Regions from separate parts of the Pseudomonas sp. EU05-FHT14B02 genome, predicted to be linked through region 4. Evidence: predicted binding sites of a transcription regulator. Region 4 holds the regulator's gene; each other region holds the start of a gene.

The links. Region 4 encodes sigma-54, which starts transcription at its own class of promoters, with help from an activator protein. Its sites were predicted from a motif close to ANTGGCATNNANNTTGCTNT; they were not measured.
Region 1: glnK (P-II family nitrogen regulator) is a predicted target of sigma-54. The motif match lies at 3,374-3,393, and genes of this name have one in related genera.
Region 2: AC3WTM_RS09380 (CmpA/NrtA family ABC transporter substrate-binding protein) is a predicted target of sigma-54. The motif match lies at 1,675-1,694, and genes of this name have one in related genera.
Region 3: AC3WTM_RS18265 (DNA translocase FtsK) is a predicted target of sigma-54. The motif match lies at 3,227-3,246, and genes of this name have one in related genera.

The regions. Positions count from the first base shown of each region.
Region 1 covers NZ_JBYTDD010000002.1:78,872-83,931, forward strand. Annotated here, with positions in the region: gene AC3WTM_RS02310 (HAD family hydrolase) at 1-302, shown strand, start outside; gene sutA (dormancy-specific transcriptional regulator SutA) at 402-725, opposite strand; gene AC3WTM_RS02320 (secondary thiamine-phosphate synthase enzyme YjbQ) at 827-1,252, opposite strand; gene AC3WTM_RS02325 (ammonium transporter) at 1,466-2,803, opposite strand; gene glnK (P-II family nitrogen regulator) at 2,839-3,177, opposite strand; gene AC3WTM_RS02335 (accessory factor UbiK family protein) at 3,587-3,847, shown strand; gene AC3WTM_RS02340 (BRO-N domain-containing protein) at 4,237-4,764, shown strand; gene AC3WTM_RS02345 (HigA family addiction module antitoxin) at 4,818-5,060, opposite strand, start outside.
Region 2 covers NZ_JBYTDD010000007.1:130,263-135,322, forward strand. Annotated here, with positions in the region: gene rmf (ribosome modulation factor) at 99-314, shown strand; gene AC3WTM_RS09375 (quinone-dependent dihydroorotate dehydrogenase) at 563-1,582, opposite strand; gene AC3WTM_RS09380 (CmpA/NrtA family ABC transporter substrate-binding protein) at 1,811-3,022, shown strand; gene AC3WTM_RS09385 (ANTAR domain-containing response regulator) at 3,038-3,613, shown strand; gene AC3WTM_RS09390 (nitrate/nitrite transporter) at 3,953-5,060, shown strand, end outside.
Region 3 covers NZ_JBYTDD010000019.1:78,488-83,547, forward strand. Annotated here, with positions in the region: gene lolA (outer membrane lipoprotein periplasmic chaperone LolA) at 1-513, opposite strand, end outside; gene AC3WTM_RS18265 (DNA translocase FtsK) at 579-2,990, opposite strand; gene trxB (thioredoxin-disulfide reductase) at 3,298-4,257, shown strand; gene aat (leucyl/phenylalanyl-tRNA--protein transferase) at 4,320-5,000, shown strand; gene AC3WTM_RS18280 (arginyltransferase) at 5,058-5,060, shown strand, end outside.
Region 4 covers NZ_JBYTDD010000001.1:271,751-276,810, forward strand. Annotated here, with positions in the region: gene lptC (LPS export ABC transporter periplasmic protein LptC) at 1-448, shown strand, start outside; gene lptA (lipopolysaccharide transport periplasmic protein LptA) at 435-983, shown strand; gene lptB (LPS export ABC transporter ATP-binding protein) at 983-1,708, shown strand; gene AC3WTM_RS01255 (RNA polymerase factor sigma-54) at 1,955-3,448, shown strand; gene hpf (ribosome hibernation-promoting factor, HPF/YfiA family) at 3,523-3,831, shown strand; gene ptsN (PTS IIA-like nitrogen regulatory protein PtsN) at 3,844-4,308, shown strand; gene rapZ (RNase adapter RapZ) at 4,311-5,060, shown strand, end outside.

The DNA of each region.
Region 1 (5,060 bases), on a different contig from region 4:
GACTGGGCCTGGCGGATTACTTCAAGTTTGCCCTGTGCGCCGAAGACATTGGCATCGCAAAACCGGACGCACGACTGTTTCATGAAGCGCTGAGCCGTGGCGGCGCGACCGCCGAGACCGCGGTGCATATCGGTGATCATCCCGGCGATGACATTGCCGGTGCCCAGCAGGCGGGAATGCGGGCAATCTGGTTCAACCCGGCGGACAAGGTCTGGGAAGCCGAACGATTACCGGATGCGGAGATTCGCAGCCTGAGCGATCTGCCGGCATTGCTGGCGCGGTGGAACAAGGCCTCGGCCTGACACAAAACCTGTGGGATCACCACAGGTTTCATATTCTTTGTTTCAGGCATGAAAAAGCCCGCAGCGACGGCGGGCTTTTTCAGCAAGCGGGTAGCAGGCTCAGATAGGCCGGCTGCCGTACTTGTTGTCAGGCTTCTTGGGAGGATCTGCGACCACATTGGCCTCCACTTCCTGCACCTTGCCACCACGAGCCAGGAACTCTTCCATGGCCTTGGCCAGGGCGTCGCGCTCCTTGTTCTTGGCTTCGACACTCGGCAGTTCATCGACCGATACCGCTGCCTTGGCCTTGCCTTTGGCGGTCGGAACCGGCGCATCACCACCGTCGTCTTCAGCGACGTCTTCCGCCGCTGCTTCCAGACCTTCTTCGGTTTCGTCGTCGTCGCCTACTTCGAGGTCGTCGTTTTCCAGATCATCGTCGCTCATGTTCTACCTCATGACTTGCGAAAAGCAGATTAGTTATAGCCCAGCTTTGCCCTCTGTCGAAGGCTGCCGGAAAAAAATCAACAGCCGCTGCTGACCAGCGGTTATGCCCCTTCACCGTGCACGGTGGCGAGGACTTTACGGGCACCGCCATGATCACGGTGCTCGCCCAGATAAACGCCTTGCCAGGTCCCCAACGCCAACCGGCCTGCCGCAATCGGCAAACTGAGCTGACAGCCAAGCACGCTGGCCTTGAAGTGCGCCGGGAGGTCGTCCAGGCCTTCGTCGTTATGCTCATAGCCGTCTGCTCCTTGTGGGATCAGACGATTGAAAAATCGTTCGAAGTCGCGACGTACCGCCGGATCGGCGTTCTCGTTGATGGTCAACGACGCCGAGGTATGCTGCAGCCACAAGTGCAACAGACCGACCCGACACGCCTTGAGTTCAGGCAGGCCGGCGAGTAACTCGTCCGTTACCAGATGAAAGCCCCGGGGCCTCGCCTGCAAGGTAATCAGAGTCTGTTGCCACATACAGTTCTCCGCACGTTCGGGGCGCATTCTAGCGCGCTCTGTGAAAAAACAAAGGCCCTAATATTCCTTCAATCCTGTAAGCCTTTGGCTGCACAAAAACACCCGACGTAAACATCATAAAACCTGTAGGAAAAAACCTTTCAGCTCAGCCTTCAACGACAAATTCCAGACAAAAAAATGCCCGGCAAGCCGGGCAATTTTTTACGCGCTTGCTTACAAGTTGTAGCCGCGTTCGTTGTGAAGCGCCAGATCGATGCCGACCGCTTCTTCTTCTTCGTTGATACGCAGGCCCATGACCGCATCCAACACCTTGAGAATGATGTATGTAGCGATCGCGGTGTAGATCACCGTGAAGCCCACACCTTTGCACTGAATCCACACTTGTGCGGCGATGTCGGTCACGGTGCCGAAGCCACCCAGGGATGGAGCAGCGAACACACCGGTCAGGATTGCGCCGAGGATACCGCCGATACCGTGCACGCCGAAGGCGTCCAGGGAGTCGTCATAGCCGAGCTTGCGCTTCAGGGTGGTGGCGCAGAAGAAGCACACCACGCCAGCCGCCAGACCGATTACCAACGCGCCCATCGGGCCAACGGTGCCGGCAGCCGGGGTGATTGCCACCAGACCGGCAACCACGCCCGAAGCGATACCCAGTGCGCTAGGCTTACCGTGGGTGAGCCACTCGGCAAACATCCAGCCCAGTGCAGCAGCAGCGGTAGCGATTTGCGTCACCAGCATCGCCATGCCGGCGGTGCCGTTGGCCGCAGCGGCGGAACCGGCGTTGAAACCAAACCAGCCAACCCACAGCATGGCCGCGCCCATCAGGGTGTAACCGAGGTTGTGCGGCGCCATTGGTGTGGTTGGGAAGCCCTTACGCTTGCCCAGCACCAGGCAGGCAACCAGGCCTGCTACACCGGCGTTGATGTGCACCACGGTGCCGCCAGCGAAATCGAGCACGCCCCAGTCCCACATCAGGCCACCGTTGCCGGACCAGACCATGTGCGCAATCGGCGCATACACCAGGGTGAACCAGATGCCCATGAAAATCAGCATCGCGGAGAACTTCATCCGCTCGGCGAACGCACCGACGATCAGCGCCGGGGTGATGATCGCGAAGGTCATCTGGAAGGTGATGAACACCGCCTCGGGGAACAGCGCTGCCGGGCCGGTCACGCTCGCTGGCGTGACACCCGCAAGGAACGCCTTGCCCATGCCGCCGAAGAACGAGTTGAAGTTGACGACGCCCTGCTCCATGCCCGTGGTGTCGAACGCGATGCTGTAGCCATAAATGACCCACAGGACGCTGATCAGACCGGTAATGGCGAAGCACTGCATCATCACGGAAAGAATGTTTTTCGACCGAACCATGCCGCCGTAGAACAGCGCGAGGCCGGGAATGGTCATGAAGAGCACGAGAGCTGTCGAGGTCAACATCCAGGCGGTGTCGCCGGAGTTGAGGACTGGGGCCGCCACTTCGTCTGCCGCCAGAGCAAGGCTGGGCATTACGATGGACAACAGGGCTCCTAGCCCTGCGAATTTACGCAGAGTCATATTGTTTTCTCCTGGGGCGTTGGGTTTGTGGCGGCTTAGATCGCGTCGGTATCGGTTTCGCCGGTACGGATGCGAATCGCCTGTTCCAGATTGACCACGAAGATCTTGCCGTCACCGATCTTGCCGGTGTTGGCAGCCTTGGTGATGGCCTCGATTACCCGGTCCAGATCCTTGTCGTCGATGGCGACGTCGATCTTCACCTTGGGCAGGAAATCGACCACGTATTCCGCGCCGCGATACAGCTCGGTGTGACCCTTCTGCCGACCAAAGCCTTTGACTTCAGTGACGGTAATGCCCTGCACGCCGATCTCGGACAGCGACTCGCGTACGTCGTCCAGCTTGAACGGCTTGATGATGGCAGTGACTAGTTTCATGAAAACTCTCTCCCGAATTTGGTGGACTTGCCCCAGGAAAACAAACCCGTCTCAAGTCTAAGCGCAGTGCCTGGCTTTGTAACGCATCGTCGGCCCTGACCTGCCCGTCCGACGCCCCTCACGAAACACTCCCCCGCTTCGCTTGGCGCACTGCGTTCGTCACAGTGACTGCATCAGTGCATGGGTCATCAGGGTCTAAGCAGAAAGCTTGCCATCTCCATAAAAACTACTGTTTTCAAGCCTTTACCCGCAGATGACTGCTACTTCGCAACAATACCCGACGCGATACGCACTACAACGGTGCGACAGCGTCCGTCCCCATGCGCGAAAATCGTGCATCCCTTGCCCGCGCAAATGACTATAGACACTGCGTGATACACTGCCCGTCATTGTTTCCAGGACATTGCCCATGCTCGCGCCAAAAGACTTCCTCGACGCCCTGACCGGCACCGCCTCCCGCCTCTTCAGCGGCGACACGCCTCTGCCGAAAGCTGAAATCGAAAGCCAGTTCAAGATGTTGCTGCAAAGCGCCTTCAGCAAACTGGATCTGGTGAGTCGGGAAGAGTTCGATAGCCAGATGGTCGTGCTCGCCCGCACCCGCGCCCGCCTCGAAAGCCTCGAAGCGAAAGTGGCCGAGCTGGAAGCGAAACTGAACCCACCAGCCGAATAACACCACGACCCCTGTGGGAGCGGGCTTGCCCGCGAATGAAGGTCGGCACGACCTTCAGTTTCACCAGTAGGAGCTGCCGCAGGCTGCGATCTTTAGATCCGAAGCCCCGCAAAAATCCCGGCAACGTCCTACAAAGTTCTCGTCCGCCATCCGATTGCGCCGCATTGCTCCGGCTCCTAAGCTCCGCCCAGCTGAATGTTCAGCACCGGGTTTGGCGACCTGGAAGCTTAAGGAGCATGACGACCATCGACGCAAGTCATGGCGGTTGTGCGTGGGAGACCTCCGGGTCTGCCGGGTTCCTTTTGCTCCGGTTCGCCAACCTGCGTACAACTGCCACCCAATTGTTTGGCGACAATTGCGGCAGCCCTTAAGCAAAAGGAGCTGTATCAATGAATCGAGATGATGCTTACCTGATTCCGCATGTCTTCACCCGCCACAAACTCCACCTCCACGCCCTGCTCCTGCAAAACCAACCCTGGTTCTGCGCCCGCGACCTCGGCCGATTACTACGCATCTACCTAAACGACCGCCAACTCCGAAAACTCGATCCCGACCAACACCAAACTGCCAAAACACTCATCCACGGCAACATCGAAAATACCCTGCTGATCAGCGAATCCGGCGTCTACGCCCTCCTCGTCTACCACTACTGCCCCGAATACCGAGCCTTGCGTGAATGGCTCACCCACGAAGTCGTCCCCGCCCTGCGAGACGCCCACCACCCCACCACAACCGAACGCCCACAACTGAGCCTGCTCAACTGGCCGGAAATGTCGTTGAGTTTGTTGCACTGGAATAATCAGCCGTGGATACGGTTGCAGGATGTGCCGCAGCTGTTGCCGAGCGGCGAGCAGCCACAAAATGCGGTAAATCAGCCTTGGTGGAAAAGAGCTTCAAGGATGCTCCAGACATTCTGAAGAGCAAAAAACCCACGTGCTTGGCGTGGGGTTCAATCAATCTGAAGAAACAATCAGGCGCAGTGCGCAAGCCGCTCAACCTGATCCCGGATCGCTGCGCCTCGTTCTATTTCAGCTTTGCGCAAATCATAAGTCGATTGCAGATTCAGCCAAAACTCCGGAGTCGTATCCAGACAGATGGATAGCCTTAGCGCCATATCAGCACTGACCCCCCGACGCTGGAGCACAATATCGTTCACCGTAGGTGTCGACACGTTCAACGCTCTGGCCAGAGCGGTGGCCGTCAGGCTCAGAGG
Region 2 (5,060 bases), on a different contig from region 4:
GTCACGCCGGCAACGAGCCCCCAACGGCAGAGTTTTTCTGCCAGACCTCAATAGAGGTCGACGCGATAAATACAGTCAACAAGTGAGGGCAACACCCTATGAGAAGACTTAAGCGTGATCCGTTGGAAAGAGCATTTTTGCGCGGATATCAATATGGCGTTGGTGGTAAATCCCGTGAGCTTTGCCCATTTACTCTACCGTCGGTACGTCAAGCCTGGATTAACGGCTGGCGAGAAGGACGCGGCGACAACTGGGACGGTATGACCGGCACTGCGGGAATCCACAGACTCAACGAACTTCACGCCGTCGGCTAATTACAGGGCACAACACTCCGACACGACAATCTGATTTGTACTGAATTAACCATGCACGTCCCATCCGGACGGCGGGCTCCGGCCCAGGGGCTCCTTTAAAGGGGCCCTTTTTATGCCTGCTCATTGACCCGGAACAATCCCCCTGTAGGAGCGAGCCTGCTCGCGATGAACCCGAGAACACCGCGTGTATCCAGAAAGTACGCGTTATCGTTATCGACCATCGCGAGCAGGCTCGCTCCTACAAGGGCTCAGCGCAGGGCTGCGATGGCGTCTACAGACTCACGAATCAGCGCCGGGCCTTTGTAGATGAAGCCCGAGTAGATCTGCACCAGGCTCGCGCCCGCGGTGATTTTCTCCGCTGCGTGCTTGCCTTCGGTAATACCGCCGGCAGCGATGATCGGCAGCCGACCACCCAGCTCCGATGCCAGCACCTTCACGGTGTGGGTGCTCTTGTCGCGAACCGGCGCTCCGGACAGACCACCGGCCTCTTCGCCGTGTTCCATGCCTTCGACGCCTACACGGCTCAGGGTGGTGTTAGTCGCAATGACCGCATCCATCCCGGTTTCGATCAGCGCTTGCGCAACTTGTGCGGTTTCTTCGTCGCTCATGTCCGGCGCGATCTTGATCGCCAGCGGTACATGTTTGCCATGACGCAATGCCAGTTCCGCACGGCGCTCGGCCAGATCGGCCAGCAGCTGCTTGAGCGAGTCACCGAATTGCAGGCTGCGCAGGCCCGGCGTGTTCGGCGAACTGACGTTGACCGTCACATAGCTGGCATGGGCGTAGACCTTGTCCAGGCAGATCAGGTAGTCGTCCACGGCACGCTCGACCGGCGTGTCGAAGTTCTTGCCGATGTTGATGCCCAGCACGCCCTTGTATTTGGCCGCCGCCACGCGGGCCAGCAGGTGATCGACGCCGAGGTTGTTGAACCCCATGCGATTGATGATCGCCTCGGCTTCCGGCAGACGGAACAGGCGTGGCTTCGGGTTGCCTGGTTGCGGACGCGGCGTGATGGTGCCGATTTCGACAAAGCCGAAACCCAGTTGGGCGAAACCATCGATGGCCGCGCCGTTCTTGTCCAGGCCGGCGGCCAGCCCCACCGGATTCGGGAAGTCCAGGCCCATGACATTCACCGGCATCTTCGCCGGGGCCTTGCACAGCAAGCCGTTGAGCCCAAGACGACCGCCCGCGCCGATCAGGTCCAGGGACAGATCGTGGGAGGTTTCCGGGGAGAGTTTGAACAACAGCTGACGGGCCAGGGTGTACATGGGCGGATTTGACTCGATTGGCGGCGAATTGAGGCGGCGATTATAGCCGGGCAACGGGGTGGCAAGCGAGGCGCGTGATCAAATCAACGGATAATGGCATATGCCTTGCACCACTCTGGGCACCAGCACCCATGCCAACGACCGAATGTGTGCAAAGACAATGGCGTCGTCCCCGGCCTGCTCATGCAAGAACTCGGGACGACGTTTTTTTTGCAAGGTGAACACGCGATGAACGAACCATCAGCCGGCCCTCTGGCCTGGGTCAATGGCAGCGATGCCCCGGAAAAAACCGAAATCAATCTCGGCTTCATGGCTCTGAGCGACTGCGCCTCAGTGGTTGTCGCCGCCACCCAAGGCTTCGCCCAACCCCATGGATTGACCCTGAACCTCAAGCGTCAGTCGTCCTGGGCCAACCTGCGGGACAAACTGGTCAGCGGCGAACTCGATGCCGCCCACAGCCTCTACGGTCTGGTTTACGCCGTTCACCTGGGCATCGGTGGCGTGGCCGCGACCGACATGGCCGTGCTGATGGGCCTGAATCAGAACGGCCAGAGCATCAACCTGTCCCGTGGTTTGCAAGCGCTTGGAGTGACCAGTCCTGATGCACTGGAACGGCACGTGCACCAAACTCGCTCAAAATTCACCTTCGCTCAGACGTTTCCAACCGGCACCCACGCCATGTGGTTGTATTACTGGCTCGCCAGCCAGGGTATTCACCCGCTCCTGGATGTCGACAGCGTGGTGGTGCCGCCGCCGCAAATGGTCGCGCACCTGCGGGCCGGGCGTATCGACGGGTTCTGCGTCGGCGAACCCTGGTCCGCCAGCGCCGTGCAACAGGACCTCGGCTTCACCTTGGCCACGACCCAGACCATCTGGCCCGATCATCCGGAAAAGGTCCTGGGCTGCACCCGCGCCTTCGTCGAGCAATACCCCAACACTGCCCGCGCGTTGGTGATGGCGATTCTGGACGCCAGTCGCTTCATCGAAGAAAGCAGCGAAAATCGTCGCGGCACCGCGCAATTGCTCAGTGCAGCGCAATACCTCGATGCGCCGCTGGAATGCATCGAGCCGCGCCTGCTGGGCGACTATGTCGATGGTCTGGGCAATCGCTGGCAAGACCCACACGCCCTGCGCTTCCACGGTGAAGGCGAGGTCAATCTGCCGTACCTGTCCGATGGCATGTGGTTCATGACCCAGTTCCGTCGCTGGGGTTTGTTGCGCGACGACCCGGACTACCTCGCCGTGGCCCGTCAAGTCCAGCAACTAGACTTGTATCGTGAAGCGGCCAGCGCTGTAGGTGTCGCGGTACGGGGCAAGGAGATGCGCAGCAGTCAGTTGATCGACGGCAAGACCTGGGACGGCTCGGACCCGGCCGGTTATGCCCGCAGTTTCAAACTGCACGCCATGAGCGACAGCTCGCACCGATCCGCCAGCCGCTGACAGGAGACCATGAACATGCTGCGTATCCTGCTGATCAATGACACCGCTAAAAAAGTCGGGCGCCTGAAGGCCGCCCTGACCGAGGCCGGATTCGAAGTGATCGATGAATCCGGCCTGACCATCGACCTGCCCGAACGCGTCGAAACGGTGCGTCCGGATGTGATTCTGATCGATACCGAGTCACCGGGCCGCGATGTCATGGAACAAGTGGTGCTGGTGACTCGCGACCAGCCACGACCGATTGTGATGTTCACGGACGAACACGACCCCGATGTGATGCGACAGGCGATCAAGTCCGGTGTTAGCGCCTATATCGTCGAAGGCATTCACGCACAACGCCTGCAGCCGATTCTCGATGTGGCCATGGCACGCTTCGAAAGCGATCAGGCCTTGCGTGCCCAACTGCATGCCCGCGACCAGCAATTGGCCGAGCGCAAGCGCATTGAACTGGCCAAGGGACTGCTGATGAAAATGAAGGACTGCAACGAGGAAGAGGCCTACACACTGATGCGCCGCCAGGCGATGAGCCGCCAGCAGAAGCTGATTCAAGTGGCGGAGCAGATTATTGCCATGAGCGAGTTGCTCGGCTGAAGTTCTGTGGCGAATGTTCTATCGCCTTCGCGAGCAAACCCGCTCCCACAAGGGAGCTACGCCGAACACGAATCACCTGCGGGAGCGGGCTTGCTCGCGAATGGCGGTAACCCGGTTTCGGTTGTTGGCACAAATCTCGCTAAGTAATCACCACAGGTAACCAACGGCGGTTGCCCCACCTACGACAAAGACGTCGCTCACCTCATTTGCCCTTGGCGGATCGGGTAGCGGCGTTTTTTCGTTTTGGCCCCACAGCACGGGGCCGGTGGTGCGGCCGTATCGGCTCCCCACCTGCAAGCTCATGACTCCTTTCGAGACTCTTCACAGCTGAGGTGCGCAATGAATTCAAGCTTCTGGAAATCCGGCCATACACCCACATTGTTCGCAGCCTTCCTCTATTTCGACCTGAGCTTCATGGTCTGGTACCTGCTCGGTCCTTTGGCGGTACAGATCGCCGCCGACCTGCACCTGACAACGCAGCAACGGGGGCTGGTGGTCGCCACGCCGATTCTGGCCGGGGCGGTGTTGCGCTTTGTGATGGGGATGCTGGCTGATCGCCTGTCGCCCAAAACCGCCGGCCTGATCGGTCAGGTCATCGTGATCTGCGCGCTGTTCGGCGCCTGGAAACTCGGAATCCACAGCTACGAGCAGGCGTTGCTGCTGGGCCTGTTCCTCGGCATGGCCGGTGCTTCGTTCGCCGTCGCCCTGCCCCTGGCCTCGCAGTGGTATCCGCCGCAGCATCAAGGCAAGGCCATGGGCATCGCCGGCGCGGGGAACTCGGGCACGGTCCTCGCCGCATTGATCGCCCCGGTGCTGGCGGCGGCGGTTGGCTGGAGCAACGTGTTCGGTTTCGCCCTGATTCCGCTGATTCTGACCCTGATCGTCTTCGCCTGGCTGGCCCGCAATGCCCCCGAGCGGCCAAAAGCCAAATCCATGGCCGACTACTTCAAGGCCTTGGGCGATCGTGACAGCTGGTGGTTCATGTTTTTCTACAGCGTGACATTCGGCGGCTTCATCGGTCTGGCCAGTGCCCTGCCCGGTTATTTCAACGACCAGTACGGCTTGAGCCCGGTGACTGCTGGCTACTACACCGCAGCCTGCGTGTTCGGCGGCAGCCTGATGCGTCCCTTGGGTGGCGCGCTGGCTGACCGGTTCGGCGGCATTCGGACTCTGCTGGCCATGTACACAGTCGCAGCGATCTGCATTGCCGTGGTCGGCTTCAATCTGCCGAGTTCCTACGCCGCACTGGCACTTTTCGTCTGCACCATGCTCGGTCTGGGCGCAGGCAATGGCGCGGTATTCCAATTGGTGCCCCAGCGTTTTCGCCGGGAAATCGGCGTGATGACCGGCCTGATCGGCATGGCCGGCGGTATCGGTGGCTTTGCCCTCGCGGCCGGCATGGGCGCGATCAAGCAAAGCACCGGCAGCTATCAACTGGCACTGTGGT
Region 3 (5,060 bases), on a different contig from region 4:
ACTGTCGATCAGTTGCATATCATTGACCAGACCGTTGCGGAACGACAGGCGCAGGCTGTCGAACAGGGTGTCCTTGGTTTTGGGCTTCAAGGTGAAGTCAATCACGCCGCCGGCTTCCTTGGCACTGATGTCAAAGCTCTGGCTGATCTTGGACACGTCACCGGACAACAGCAAGGCCGGGGTCTGGGTCAGGCGCTGGTCAAGGTTCTTGATGGTGGCCTGTTCCAGGTCCGGGTCCCACAAGGTGACTTTCTTGCCATCGGAGATCATGGTCTGTTCGGCGGGCGCATCGGTGTGCCAATAGAACAGGCCCGGACGCTGCAGGGACATCTCGCCGGCGGTTTCCTGCAATTGGGTGCCCGTGCCATCAAGGGTCAGTTGCGAGAAACGTGCGGTCAGGGTCTGGGATTTTTCCAGCAGTTGGGTCAGGCGCGCCACGTCCTTGTCATCGGCGTTAACCTGGAGCGTGGTCAAGGCCAGTACCGGCAGCAACAGCATGCGGATCAGACGCATGGGAGTCCTCATAACATTCGTGGGAGTGCGGGCGGCGCAAAATGCGCCCCCCTTTCATACTCGGGTCAGTCGCGCACCGGCCCCGGGGCCAGGACTTCACGCGAACCGTTGGTGTTCATGGACGTCACGACCCCGGCCATTTCCATGGCTTCGATCATGCGCGCAGCGCGGTTGTAACCGATCTTCAGCTTGCGCTGAACCGCGGAAATAGAGGCACGACGGCTTTCCAGCACGAACTGGACCGCTTCGTCGTACAGCGCATCGGCCTCGGGATCATCACCGTCGCCGCCACCGCTGCTGCCTTCAAAGCCGCTGCCCGCCTCTTCGACGCCATTGAGGATGTCATCGTTGTATTCCGGCGCACCCCGCAGTTTCCAGGCTTCCACCACACGGTGAACCTCATCGTCGGACACGAAAGCACCGTGAACTCGAATTGGCAGGCTAGTACCCGGCGGCATGTAGAGCATGTCACCATGGCCCAGCAGTTGTTCGGCACCGCCCTGGTCGATGATGGTCCGCGAGTCGATCTTGCTCGAGACCTGGAACGCCATGCGGGTCGGAATGTTGGCCTTGATCAGACCGGTGATCACATCCACCGACGGACGCTGGGTCGCAAGGATCAAGTGGATACCGGCTGCACGAGCCTTTTGCGCGATACGGGCGATCAGTTCTTCAACCTTCTTGCCGACGATCATCATCATGTCGGCGAATTCGTCGACTACGACCACGATGGTCGGCAGTTTCTGCAGCAGTGGCGCTTCGTCGTGGATGCTTTCACGCTTGTACAGCGGATCACTCAACGGCTCGCCGGCGTCCTGGGCTTCCTTGACCTTGGCGTTGAAGCCCGACAGGTTTCGCACACCCATTTTGGCCATCAACTTGTAGCGTCGCTCCATCTCGGCAACGCTCCAGCGCAGGGCGTTGGCGGCGTCCTTCATGTCGGTGACAACCGGGCACAGCAGGTGCGGAATGCCTTCGTAGATCGACAGTTCCAGCATTTTCGGGTCGATCATGATCAGCTTGGCGTCTTCCGGGCCAGACTTGAACAGGATCGACAGGATCATCGCGTTCACACCCACCGACTTACCGGAACCGGTGGTACCGGCGACCAGCAAGTGCGGCATCTTCGCGAGGTCAGTGATGACCGGCTTGCCGCCGATGTCATGACCCAGGGCCAGGGTGACCGGGGATTTGAAGTTGTCGTACTCCGGAGTCGACAACACCTCGGAGAAACGCACGATCTGCCGATCTTCGTTGGGAATCTCGATACCGACCGTGGTCTTGCCCGGAATCACTTCCACCACGCGCACACTGGTCACGGCCAGGGAACGGGCCAGGTCTTTGGCCAGGTTGGAGATTCGGCTGACTTTTACCCCGGCGGCCGGCTGGATTTCGTAACGGGTGATCACCGGGCCCGGGTGGATCGAATCCACTGCGACTTCAACGCCGAATTCCTTGAGCTTGATTTCCAGCAAGTGGCCAACCGCAGCCAGGGATTCAGGCGAGTAATTGAGTTGTTTCTTTTCCGCCGGATCGAGAATCGAAATCGGCGGCAAGGTGCCTTCCACGGCGCTGTCGACGAACAGCGGCGCCTGCTTCTCTTTCTCGACGCGTTTGCTCGGTGCGGCGGGCTTTGGCGGCGCGGGCGCAATCACCGGCGGCACCTGTTTCTCGCGCTCGGACATGTGCTTGCTCAGGGCTTGCTCACGTTCGATCAGGCGTTCCTTGACCTTGGCCTGCTCGCGCTTGTCGGTGACGGTCGGCGCAACCACTTCATCCATACGGTCGTCGACTTCACGCAACTGGGCAACCAGCTGTTTGCGCTCGATACGGGCCGCCCACCAGCGATTGGCGGCGCCCTGGAAAAGCTCGAACAGGTCGAGGGTGATCTTGCCGGTGATGTCCATCACCTTGAACCACGACAGGTCGGTAAACACGGTCAGGCCAAACAGGAACAAGGCAATGAACAACAGCGTGCTGCCCTGGATATTCAGGGCGTTCCTGGCCAGTTCGCCGAGGCTTTCCCCCAGCGCACCGCCGGCACCGGCCGGCAGACCGGTCGCGGCATGAAAATGGATATGGGCCAGCGCAGCCCCCGACAGCACCAGGAATACCAGGCCAATCAGGCGCCAGGAGAACAGCCACCCGCTCCACTGCCACGGTTCGTGACGCTGGCGGAAGATCTGGTACGCCTTGATGGCCAGCAGCAACGGGAAGATGTAGGCGAAGTAACCCAGCACCATGAACAGGATATCGGCGCTGTAGGAGCCCGCTGGCCCGCCGAAGTTCTGCACGTCGTCGATCTTGCTGTTATGACTCCAGCCCGGATCATCCTTGCCATAGGTCAACAAGGCCATCATCAGGAACAGGCACAAGGCACCGATGGCGATCAGCGCACCTTCCTTGAGTCGGTAGTGCAAGTGCTGGCGCCAGAGCGGCACGACGGCTGGTTTAGGTGCTGCGGTGGATTTCTTCAAAACGCTTCTTTTCCTGCGCCAATGGCGCGTCCATCTGGTGAATGTCTATAAAAACCGCGAAAAAACTGCCCAATCCAGGCAGGTAATAAAGTTAACACGTGTAACCGGGACTACTTTTAACACTGCACTCCGGTTTTTATAAACACGGCGCACACTGAATATATGTAACACGCAAGGCATTGTACGGGTTTGTGCGCACGACGCCATGCTTGAGACCCTTGGATGCAGCATAGTCAACAGCACATGACATGCCATTCAATTTGAGCATGCATTCTCTTTGGTGACAAAGGCTTATGAGGTGTTTTTTATGAGCGAAGCGAAGCATTCCCGCCTGATTATCCTGGGCTCCGGCCCTGCCGGTTACAGCGCGGCAGTTTATGCCGCCCGCGCCAACCTCAAGCCGGTCGTCATTACCGGCATCCAGGCAGGTGGCCAGCTCACCACCACCGTCGAAGTGGATAACTGGCCAGGCGACGTTGAAGGCCTGACCGGACCGGTGCTGATGGATCGCATGCAAAAACACGCCGAACGCTTTGCCACCGAGATCGTTTACGACCACATCCATACCGCCAAGTTGCAACAACGACCGTTCGAGCTGATCGGTGACGGCGGCACCTACACCTGCGACGCCTTGATCATTGCCACCGGTGCCTCCGCGCAATACCTGGGCCTGCCGTCGGAAGAAGCGTTCGCCGGCAAAGGAGTTTCGGCGTGCGCGACCTGTGATGGATTTTTCTATCGCAATCAAGTGGTTGCTGTGGTCGGCGGAGGCAACACAGCGGTCGAGGAAGCCTTGTACCTGTCGAACATCGCCAAAGAAGTGCACCTGGTCCATCGGCGCGACAAACTGCGCGCGGAGAAAATCCTCCAGGACAAACTCTTCGAAAGAGCCGCCAACGGCAATGTCCGCCTGCACTGGAACCAAAACCTGGACGAAGTGCTCGGCGATGCCAGCGGCGTGACCGGTGCCCGCCTGCGGGACAGTCACACGGGTGAAACCCGGGAGCTGTCGCTGGCCGGGGTGTTTATCGCCATCGGCCATAAACCCAACACCGACTTGTTCACAGGCCAACTGGAAATGCGCAACGGGTATCTGCTGGTCAAGAGTGGCAGCGAAGGCGATGCCACCGCTACGGCGATTGCAGGTGTGTTTGCCGCCGGTGACGTGGCCGACCACGTTTATCGCCAGGCCGTTACATCTGCCGGTGCCGGTTGCATGGCGGCGCTGGACGCTGAAAAATACCTGGACGACATTCCAACCGTTTGAAGGCAAACTTTATGGCGGGCCAACACCCGCCACTGCCCTCCCCTTCTGCAAGCCCGGATGCCATGCTGACTTGGTTACAACGCAATACCTTGCATTTCCCCCCACTGGAAAAGGCCATGCGTGACCCCAACGGGCTGCTGGCTGCCGGTGGCGATCTGTCCGCCGATCGGCTGATCTCGGCTTATCGCCACGGCTGCTTCCCCTGGTTTTCCGAGGGCCAGCCAATCCTCTGGTGGTCTCCGGATCCGCGTACCGTGCTGTTTCCCGACGAATTGCACGTCTCGCGCAGCCTGAACAAACTGCTACGCCAGCAACGCTATCAAGTGACCTTTGACCAGGACTTCGCCGCCGTCATCCGCGCCTGTGCCGCGCCCCGGGATTACGCCGACGGCACCTGGATCACCGAGGCCATGCAGGACGCCTACATCGAATTGCACAGGCGCGGTCACGCGCACTCGGTGGAAGTGTGGGACGCAGACGAACTGGTGGGCGGGCTCTACGGCCTGGCGATGGGCCAGCTGTTTTTCGGAGAGTCCATGTTCAGCCTCGCGGACAACGCCTCGAAATTCGGCTTTGCCACACTGGTGCGGCATCTGAAAGACTCGGGTTTTGTACTGATCGATTGCCAGATGCCCACCGATCACCTGCACAGTCTCGGAGCCCGCGCGATACCCCGCCATGAGTTTGCCAATTATCTGGCCAGGCATCTGGACCAGCCCAATCGCGCTAGCTGGGTTTGCTGAGCGACTTTTGCGCAGGTGGCTTACACTTATTCAAAAGCATTATCCCGAGGGTTGATCATG
Region 4 (5,060 bases):
AAGCGCGATCGACTATTACGCCATCAACGCCCACAGCGTGCAGTACCTGCCCGACGGCAAGCTGCAATATGATCTGGTGTCCGACAAGGTCGAGCACGTGAAATCGACCGAGGTGACATTACTGACCAACCCCGACCTGAATGTGTTCCGCGGCACTGAATTCCCGTGGCATGTCCAGAGCCTGCGCGGCGAGGTCAACCCTGATGGCACACAGGTCGAACTGATCGATGACGTGCGCATCACGCGCTTCGACGAAAAAAACCGTAGAACCCTGATCACCAGCACACGCATGACCGTGTTCCCGCAGCAGCAATATGCGCAGACCGAGCAAGACGTTAGAATCGACGGCGCTGGCGGTGTATCGACTGGCAAGGGAATGAAAGCGTATTTGAAAGAAAGCAGGATACACCTGCTATCGAACGTAAGAGGACAGTATGAGGCTCGTTAAAACCCTCCCGATTTTGCTCAGTCTGGGCGCAGCACTGGGAAGCGTGAGCGCCTGGGCTCTGCCGGAAGACCAACAGCAGCCTATCCGTATTCAGGCCGACGATGCCCAACTGGACGACAAGCAAGGTATTGCTACCTATAAGGGTGACGTGATCATCACCCAAGGCTCGATGAAGGTGACAGGCAACACCGTTACCATCACCCGCACCCCGGCTGGCGACATTGACGTCGTGACCTCGGTGGGCAACCTGGCGTACTTCGAGCAATTGCAAACGGCTGGCGATACCAAGCCTGTCCAGGGTTGGGGCGTGACGATCCAGTATCACGCTTCGCAAAATCGCGTCGTCCTGATCGACAAGGCCAAAGTTGTCGACAAGGACAACAACGTCACCCAAGGCGAGAAAATTGTCTACGACACGGACAAGAAACTCGCCAGCGCCGGTCGCGCCACAGGCAGCAAGATCACCGAAGCGCGTCCGCGCATCGACATGGTGATCCAGCCGAAGAAGAAAACCGACGAGAAAAAGGCCCAGTAATGGCAACTCTGAAAGCTCAGCATCTGGCCAAGAGCTACAAGAGCCGCCAGGTCGTGCGTGATGTCAGCCTGTCCATCGACAGCGGCCAGATCGTCGGCCTGCTTGGTCCGAACGGCGCCGGCAAGACCACCTGTTTCTACATGATTGTCGGCCTGGTACAAGCCGACCAGGGCCGCGTCCTGATCGATGACTTGGACGTCAGCCACCAACCGATGCACGGCCGCGCAAAGGCTGGTATCGGCTACTTGCCGCAAGAAGCATCGATCTTCCGCAAACTGTCGGTGGCCGACAACATCATGGCCATCCTCGAGACCCGCAAGGAACTCGACAAGGCCGGTCGTCGCAAGGAACTGGAAAGCCTGCTGCAGGAATTCCACATCAGCCACATCCGCGACAACCTGGGCATGAGCCTGTCCGGTGGTGAGCGCCGTCGCGTGGAAATAGCCCGCGCCCTGGCCACCAATCCGAAATTCATCCTCCTCGACGAGCCCTTCGCCGGCGTGGACCCGATTTCGGTCGGCGACATCAAGCAGATCATTCACCACCTCAAGGCCAAGGGCATTGGCGTGCTGATCACGGACCACAACGTTCGTGAAACCCTGGATATCTGTGAAACCGCCTATATCGTCAATGACGGCCAACTGATTGCCGAAGGCGACGCTGAGACCATCCTGGCCAACGACCTGGTCAAGGAAGTGTATCTGGGCCATGAGTTCCGCCTGTAAGCGCTGAGCCGTGCCCAGGCCGTTGCCCGGGCACCTGACCAGCCACTCACCAGCGCCTCCGTGCCGACAAGCGTCATCAGCCCTCGACAAGGGCAGCGCAGCAATACAGCTTTATAGTTTTTTATTGTTACAGCGCTCTAGGCAAACCCTTTAGTTTCAGGCATATAATTTGCTTAAGTTTGGCGCCCCGGCGCCCTGTAGTGGATGGCGCATGTGCGCCGGCGAATAAGGTGTTAAGCCCCTGCCATGAAACCATCGCTAGTCTTGAGAATGGGCCAGCAGCTGACGATGACACCGCAGCTGCAACAGGCCATCCGCCTGCTCCAATTGTCGACCCTGGACCTGCAACAGGAAATCCAGGAGGCCCTGGAGTCCAATCCGATGCTCGAACGCCAGGAAGAAGGCGACGACTTCGACAATTCCGACCCCCTGGCCGACAACGCCGAACAAAAGCCCAACAGCGACATCCAGGAGCCCTCCTACCAGGAAAGCGCCCCGACGGTAGATAACCTCGATGAGGGAGACTGGAACGAGCGTATCCCCAACGAACTCCCCGTCGATACCGCGTGGGAAGACGTTTACCAGACCAGCGCCAGCAGCCTGCCCAGCAATGATGATGACGAGTGGGACTTCACCACCCGCACCTCGGCCGGCGAAAGCCTGCAGAGCCACTTGCTGTGGCAACTGAATCTGGCCCCGATGTCCGACACCGATCGCCTGATCGCCGTGACCCTGATCGATTGCATCAACAATCAGGGCTACCTGGACGAAACCCTCGAGGAAATCCTCGAAGCGTTCGACCCGGAACTGGACATCGAACTGGACGAAATCGAAGCCGTCCTGCACCGCATCCAGCAATTCGAGCCCGCCGGCATCGGCGCCCGCAACCTGGGCGAATGCCTGCTGCTGCAATTGCGCCAGCTGCCTGCCAAAACCCCTTGGCTGGCCGAGGCCAAGCGCCTGGTTACCGATTACATCGACCTGCTTGGCAGCCGCGACTACAGCCAGTTGATGCGTCGCATGAAGCTCAAGGAAGATGAGCTGCGCCAGGTCATCGAGTTGGTCCAGACCCTCAACCCGCGCCCGGGCTCGCAGATCGAGTCCACCGAAGCCGAGTACGTCGTCCCTGACGTCATCGTACGCAAGGACAACGAGCGCTGGCTCGTGGAGCTCAATCAGGAGTCGGTGCCACGGCTGCGGGTCAATGCCCAGTACGCCGGTTTCGTGCGCCGCGCCGACACCAGCGCCGACAATACCTTCATGCGCAATCAGTTGCAGGAGGCCCGCTGGTTCATCAAGAGCCTGCAAAGCCGCAATGAAACCCTGATGAAGGTTGCCACCCAGATCGTCGAGCATCAGCGCGGCTTTCTGGAGTACGGCGACGAAGCCATGAAGCCGCTGGTCCTGCATGACATCGCCGAAGCGGTCGGCATGCACGAGTCGACGATTTCACGGGTGACCACCCAGAAGTTCATGCACACCCCCCGGGGCATTTATGAACTGAAGTACTTTTTTTCCAGTCACGTAAGCACCTCCGAAGGCGGCGAATGCTCGTCCACGGCGATCCGGGCGATCATCAAAAAACTGGTTGCAGCGGAAAATCAGAAAAAGCCGTTGAGTGACAGCAAGATCGCTGGTTTACTGGAGGCACAAGGCATTCAGGTGGCTCGCCGCACCGTCGCCAAGTACCGCGAATCCCTCGGGATCGCGCCTTCGAGCGAACGCAAGCGGTTGATGTAGGGCCACGCCACAGCGTTCCAGTGGTAGATCATCTGATCTACCGCTTTATGCACTGGCAACGAAGGAGAAGCTGTATGCAAGTCAACATCAGTGGACACCAACTGGAAGTGACCGAACCTCTTCGCACCTACATCGGCGAAAAACTCGAACGATTGGAGCGACATTTCGACAAGATCACTAATGTGCAGGTCACGATGACCGTCGAAAAACTGAAGCAGAAAATCGAAGCCACGCTGCATATTCCCGGGAATGAAGTGGTCGCCAACGCGGAACATACCGATATGTATGCCGCGATCGACGCACTCACCGACAAGCTGGATAAACAACTCAAAAAGCATAAGGAAAAGACCCAGAGCCTCCTCCAGGGCGCAACCGGTCGTTAACACCCCCAACCCATGATCCGACTTGAAAGTATCCTGACCCCCGGCCGTTCCCTGGTGAACGTGCCGGGAGGCAGTAAAAAGAAAGCCCTCGAACAAATTGCCAATCTTATCGCCCGCGAAGTGCCGGCCCTGGAGATGCAAGATGTCTTCGAGGCGCTGATCGCCCGTGAAAAACTCGGCTCCACCGGGTTTGGCAATGGCATCGCTATTCCACATTGCCGTCTCAAGGGCTGTATTTCGCCCATCAGTGCATTGATGCACCTGGACGCCCCTATCGATTTCGACGCCATCGACGGCGCGCCGGTTGACCTGCTCTTCGTGCTGCTGGTCCCGGAAGCCGCCACCGATGCGCACCTTGAGCTGCTGCGACAGATCGCCAGCATGCTCGACCGCAAGGAAGTTCGCGAAAAGCTGCGTAGTGCTGCAAGCAACGAAGCCTTGTATCAGGTTGTCCTGGACGAGCAAAACGGTCAGTAATCATGCGTTTGATCATCGTCAGTGGCCGTTCCGGCTCAGGTAAAAGTACCGCCCTCGACGTCCTTGAGGACAGCGGCTACTACTGCATCGACAACCTGCCAGCCGGTCTGCTGCCGGAGCTGGCCGAACGCGCCCTGGTTCATACCGAGATGCTGCAGCCGCTGGTCGCTGTTTCCATTGACGCGCGCAACCTGCCCAGCCACCTGTCACGCTTCCCCGACCTGCTCGAGGAAGTCCGTGCCCGCCACATCCAGTGCGATGTGCTGTACCTGGACGCAGACGAAGAAACCCTGCTCAAGCGTTTCTCGGAAACCCGCCGACGTCACCCCCTGACCAATGCCAACCGCTCGCTGGCCGAAGCCATCAACGTTGAGAGCGTCCTGCTCGGGCCTATTGCCGACCTTGCCGATCTCAAGATCAACACCACCAGCCTGAACCTTTATCAACTGCGCGATGCCATCAAACTGCGTCTGTTGAATCAGCCGGAGCCGGGGACTGCGTTCCTGGTGGAATCCTTCGGCTTCAAGCGCGGAATGCCGGTGGACGCCGACCTGGTGTTCGATGTGCGCTGCCTGCCCAACCCTTACTGGAAACCGGAGTTGCGCGAGCAGTCCGGGCTCGATCAACCGGTTGCGGAATACCTGGCGGCTCAGCCGGATGTCGAAGAGATGTTCCAGGACATTTCCACATACCTGCTAAAGTGGCTGCCACGCTTTGCCGCCAGCAACCGCGCCTACGTCACCATTGCCATT